2 linked regions of the Cytobacillus luteolus genome follow. Each later gene encodes a partner of the first gene's protein in a complex. Links are inferred from orthologs where the notes say so. Each region holds a gene or a part of one and is shown in the gene's direction. Other genes may lie near its edges.

Region 1 (2,912 bases):
TAGATGTTATTAACTTAATTTCAAAAGACCAAGATTTCCCTAATGATGATGGTTCAGTACCTCCAGGTGATGGAAGAAAATTTTATACCGATGGACCAAGAGTGCATGAATTTTTCCGTGAGATGAATGAGGAAGTGTTTTCAAAGTATGACATCATGACGGTCGGCGAAATGTCTTCTACAACAATTGAAAATTGTATTAAATATACCAATCCAGAGCGAAACGAACTAAATATGACTTTTAACTTCCATCACTTAAAAGTGGATTATCCAAACGGAGAAAAGTGGACAAAGGCTGAGTTTGATTTTTTAGCATTGAAAAAAATCCTTTCAACTTGGCAGGTAGAAATGCATAAGGGCTCTGGGTGGAATGCGTTATTTTGGTGTAATCATGACCAACCACGTGTTGTATCAAGATTTGGTGACGATGGTACATACCATAAAGAATCAGCAAAGATGCTAGCTACTACCATCCATATGATGCAAGGAACACCCTACATCTATCAAGGTGAAGAGTTTGGGATGACTGACCCAAAGTTTGATACAATTGATGATTACCGTGATGTGGAATCCTTAAATATTTTTAATATAAAAAAGCAAGAAGGTATGCGTGAGGAAGAGATTATTGAGATCCTTAAACAGAAATCAAGAGACAACTCTCGGACACCAGTGCAATGGAATACTAATGAAAATGCAGGTTTTACGACTGGGTCTCCATGGATAAACGTTGCGGGTAATTATAAAGAAGTAAATGCGGAAAAAGCACTGGAAGATAAGAATTCTATTTTTTATCACTATCAAAAACTAGTTAGTCTTAGAAAAAAGTACAATATCATCATTGATGGAGATTATCAGCTAATTCTAGAGAATGATGATACGATTTTTGCTTATGTACGCAGTTCTGAGAATGAGAAATTGCTTGTGGTCAATAATTTCTATGGTCGAGAAACAATGTTTAAACTGCCAGAGAATGTAGATATAGAAGGATTTAGCGGTGAGAGGTTACTTTCAAATTATGATGATTCATCGGAAGAATGGAAAGAAATCCTCTTGCGTCCGTATGAGTCGATTGTATTTCATTTGAAAAAATAAGGAGTGATTATATGTTAAAGAAGCTTTTCGGAAAAAGCAGTGAGCCAGTTGTTGAACATATTACATCACCAATAAACGGACGAGTTCTTGATATAACAGAAGTTCCAGATCCTGTCTTCTCGCAAAAAATGATGGGTGAAGGAATTGCCATTGAACCAGCAGACGGACAGGTTGTTTCACCAGTTGATGGTGAAATTGTCCAAGTGTTTCCTACAAAACATGCCGTTGGAATCAAAACAAAATCCGGCTTAGAAATTCTAATCCATATTGGATTAGAGACAGTAACCTTAAATGGAGAAGGCTTTGAAAGCTTTGTTCAGGCTGGTGACAAAGTAGTGCGAGGAGACAAGCTTATCGCATTTGACTTGAATATAATCAAAGAAAAAGCAGCAAGTACCATTACACCAATGATCATAACCAATACAGACGAGGTCGTAGGGAACTTAGAAAAGAACACTACAGACACAGGGCGAGCGGGAGAAACGGAAGTGTTGACTGTAACCCTGAAATAAAAATGTCAAATGTGTCAAATGGGGCCTGACCCCCGGCGCTTTAAAGCTTTAGCGCAGCGGGGGTCAGGCCCCTGTTTATTACATATAGTTAGTAATTGCGCCTGTCATTGGATGAACGAGGTACCATCCTCTGGTTGCTGTGTGGTTATCAACTATATCAAAAACATGAATTAAATATTGATCATTTACTGTATGATCATACTTTATATAGACTTCTGGATGATTGGCCAAACCTAATGCTCTTCTTACTAGATTTTCAGCTTGTGTTTTAGAAAGTGTTTGATCTTTTTCAACATTGAGTAGCTTCATTGTGTTTGCAATACCACGAATCTTCTTTTTATTAGCTACTATAAACAAATAGTGACTAAGTGAATCGCCAATTACATAGGGTTTCGGAAATTTAACAATTAGTGATGCTTTATTATTATAATCATCTGATTGATCACTAGAAGGCAATATTAAGCATGCTTGTTGCCCATCGATTGTCATATCTACAATTTCAGGGTTAGAACCATATGAGTCAAATTTATCGTGAGCATAGCTCTCACATACCTCCTTCAAAGGAGCAACATTACTTGGTTCCGAAGGAGGAGCTGCTATTATACTGGATACTTCAAAATAACCAGATTCTCCTTCATACCTAATTGGGGAAGTATACACTTTGCTCCAACCTCTTGGATGCATAAAAGCAATACGGTGAGATTGGTCAAAGAAATACTTCCAATCAAATGGTAGACAGACATACTGCCCAATTGTTAATTGAAAAGGGTTCGCTTGTGGATTAAGTTGAATAATGGATTCGAGAGAAACATTAAACACTTGGGAAAGCTTATAAAAGCTATCTCCTTGTTTAAGTTGATAAGGAGTTGTGCCAGGTGGACAATATGCAAAGGGAGATTCAGTTGGAACACAGATAGCTTGCCCTATTTGTAAATTGTTCGGGTTTGTATTGGGGTTTGCCTGGAGTAAATAGTCTAATGGAATAGAAAAATAGTGGGCAATTCGGTAGTAAGAGTCACCTTCCTGAATGAAGTAGAATTTTCCGTTTGAGCAGGACGGAAAATTCTCCTGTCTGGGTAGACATATTGTCTCACCAACAGCAAGTTCTTCCACATCTACAGTTGGATTGGCATCCTTAATTGCTTCTAAAGGTATTCGAAACTGTTGAACAATTTGATATATAGTCTCTCCTTCTTTTACTTGATACGGTGTTAATCCAGGTAAACAAGACTTAGAATAGTTTGGCATCAAAAATAACCTCCCTTTCTAACACCAACCTATTCAATAAATAACCCAAATATGTCGAAAG
Region 2 (3,124 bases), on another replicon or contig:
CTTTACATATTCCAGTTCATGATGCAGAAATAGTTTATTTCACAATGCATTTACAAAGATTAATTAGTAAAAATGAATAATTACAATTTACGTGTTACTGATCATGCAGGCATGAGTAAATGAGATGTGTTTATTTATCTTCATTTGGGTAATTTAACCTTATGAGATAATAAATTCACTTCTATTACTCATGCCTTTTTTACATATATAAATAGTGATTATTCGGATACTAGTTAATAAGGTTCCTTCTTTTTTCAGTGAACATAAGAGGGTACTATATAAAATTATGATAAAGGGGACAAATAACATGGCAGAAAAAACATTTAAAGTTACAAGTGAATCAGGAATTCATGCAAGACCAGCAACAGTGTTAGTTCAGTCAGCAGGTAAGTTCAACTCAGATATCCATCTTGAGTACAATGGGAAAAGAGTAAATTTAAAATCAATTATGGGTGTAATGTCTCTAGCGATTCAACAAGGTTCAGAAATTAAAATTATTGCAGAAGGTAGTGATGAAGAAGCTGCAATAACAGGTATCACTGAAACAATGGCAAAAGAAGGGCTTGGGGAATAAATGTCTAAATTGATAAAAGGGATTGCTGCCTCTCCAGGGATAGCAATTGCTAAAGCATATCGACTGGAAGAACCAGATTTAACTGTTACAAAAAAAAGCGTGAGTGATATTGAATTAGAACTAGCTCGATTTAAGAAAGCAATTAATACTTCTAAAGATGAGCTAGAAAAAATAAAAGAAAAAACAAACACAGAACTAGGGGAGGATAAAGCAGCTATTTTTGCTGCACACCTCCTTGTTCTAAGTGATCCAGAGTTAGTGAATCCTGTTGAAGACCGAATTAAAACAGAAAATAGCAATGCCGAATTTGCTCTTCAAGAGACTGCAAATATGTTTATCTCAATGTTTGAGTCAATGGATAATGAATACATGAAAGAACGTGCTGCAGATATACGAGATGTTACAAAGCGTGTTATTGCGCATTTACTAGGGGTTACTATACCTAACCCAAGCATGATTTCAGAAGAAGTGATTATTGTTGCAGAGGATTTAACTCCTTCTGACACCGCACAGCTTAATCGTAAGTATGTAAAGGGCTTTACAACTAACATCGGGGGTAGGACTTCACACTCCGCAATTATGGCTCGTTCTATGGAAATTCCTGCGATTGTCGGGACAAAGACTGTTACTGCTACAATTGATAATGGTGAAGTAGTGATTGTTGATGGATTAAGTGGTGATGTTATTGTAAGTCCGACAGAAGACCAAATTGCACAATATAAGCAAAAGAAACGAGATTATGAAGAGCAGCGTGCACAATGGGCTAAGTTAGTTAACGAGAAGACAACAACAAGCGACGGTCATCATGTTGAACTAGCTGCTAATATTGGTACACCAGACGATGTTGAAGGTGTATTGAAAAATGGTGGGGAAGGTGTAGGTCTATACCGTACAGAATTCCTATACATGGGTCGTGATCAACTTCCAACCGAGGATGAACAGTTTACTGCATATAAGGCAGTACTAGAAAAAATGGCAGATAAACCTGTTGTCGTTCGAACTTTAGATATAGGTGGAGATAAAGAATTACCTTATTTACACCTACCAAAAGAGATGAATCCTTTTTTAGGGTACCGTGCAATTCGCCTTTGTCTTGAAGAGCAAGATATTTTTAGAACTCAATTACGTGCACTTTTAAGAGCGAGTACATATGGAAACTTAAAAATTATGTTTCCGATGATAGCTACTCTAGATGAGTATAGGCAAGCAAAAAGTATCCTTTTGGAGGAAAAAGAAAAGTTAGTCACCCAAGGGGAATCTGTTTCAGATGAAATTGAAATTGGAATCATGGTTGAAATTCCTTCTACCGCAGTAATTGCAGACCAATTTGCAAAAGAAGTAGATTTCTTTAGTATTGGAACGAACGATTTAATTCAATATACTATGGCCGCAGATCGAATGAATGAAACTGTGTCTTATCTTTATCAGCCCTATCACCCCGCAATATTAAGATTAGTTTCGATGGTCATTGAAGCTGCTCATAAAGAAGGAAAATGGGCTGGTATGTGTGGAGAAATGGCGGGCGACCCTATAGCCATTCCATTATTGCTAGGGTTAGGTTTGGATGAGTTTAGTATGAGTGCGACATCTATTCTTCCAGCAAGATCACAGTTGAGCAAGCTTTCGTATGTAGACTCCAAAAACTATAAAGAGCAGATCCTTTCCATGAGTACAACAGAAGAAGTAGTTAACTTTGTGAAGGATAATTTTTAAAAGAAGTAAGGGATACATTTCCTTACTTTTTTTATTACTCTAAATGAGATTAACTCAATTGTGGTAGTATATACATATGAACTCAGCTAAAGGAGCTAGTGTTGTATGTACGAAAAGGATAAGAAACCAAATGATTTGGATGAAGATTTATTTGAAGATCCCGAGCATTATGAAGGGCCTTCTGCTGAAGATTTTTTATTTACAAAAGAAGAACTGGTAGAAAAGAAGAATCGAAAAAAAGAACGAAATACTAGTGGTAAGCTCATTGCATACGTCTTAGTTCTGGCACTATTAGTTAGTGGTTTTAGTGTATGGATTAATATATTCAATATCCCGTCCTTTGAATTCTTAAGAAAATCTAATGAATTATCTAAAATCGAAAACATCCAGAATTATAAAGAAGCTGTTGTAACAATTGAAGGTGGCAATTCTAAAGGAACTGGATTTAATATTTCTCCAGAGGGCTTTATCGTCACAAATCACCATGTTATTGATGATATGCTATCTATCTTGGTCATCTTTCCACAGGGTGAGTTTTACCAAGCAACGGTTAAAGAAACTTATCCAGAACTAGATATCGCATTGCTTGAAATTGAAGCACAAAACCTGCCTTATTTAGAACTTCAAGACCAAAAAGAGTGGAAGCTAGATGATCACATATATGTAATAGGTAACCCCCTTGCATATAGCCAAATTGTAATGGAAGGAAACATTGCCGGATTAGACAGTCGTATGCAAATCTCAGCCCCAATACATAAAGGAAATAGTGGCAGTCCGGTAATTGACACGAACGGTTTGGTGATAGGAGTTGTTTATGCAAAAACCATACCTCAACTC

The links. The genes of interacting proteins can lie anywhere in the genome.
Region 2: the proteins of J2Z26_RS17795 (region 1) and ptsP are in contact, whole or in part, in an NMR structure (PDB 2MP0), measured with the Escherichia coli proteins. The link is inferred for Cytobacillus luteolus from one-to-one orthologs.

The regions. Positions count from the first base shown.
Region 1 is NZ_JAGGKM010000006.1:214,321-217,232, reverse strand. Bases 135-2,852 are described here. They hold J2Z26_RS17795 (PTS sugar transporter subunit IIA), read left to right. Parts: upstream 135-1,102; coding sequence 1,103-1,603; downstream 1,604-2,852. Other genes in these bases: J2Z26_RS17790 (LysM peptidoglycan-binding domain-containing protein), read right to left, coding at 1,682-2,851; treC (alpha,alpha-phosphotrehalase), read left to right, coding at 135-1,091. Also shown: more of treC, read left to right, coding at 1-134. UniProt on the Escherichia coli protein: The phosphoenolpyruvate-dependent sugar phosphotransferase system (sugar PTS), a major carbohydrate active transport system, catalyzes the phosphorylation of incoming sugar substrates concomitantly with their translocation across the cell membrane.
Region 2 is NZ_JAGGKM010000002.1:580,571-583,694, reverse strand. What follows is about bases 1-2,930. They hold ptsP (phosphoenolpyruvate--protein phosphotransferase), read left to right. Parts: upstream 1-574; coding sequence 575-2,287; downstream 2,288-2,930. Other genes in these bases: J2Z26_RS07760 (S1C family serine protease), read left to right, coding at 2,393-2,930; J2Z26_RS07770 (phosphocarrier protein HPr), read left to right, coding at 308-574; glcT (glucose PTS transporter transcription antiterminator GlcT), read left to right, coding at 1-80. Outside these bases: more of J2Z26_RS07760, read left to right, coding at 2,931-3,124. UniProt on the Escherichia coli protein: General (non sugar-specific) component of the phosphoenolpyruvate-dependent sugar phosphotransferase system (sugar PTS).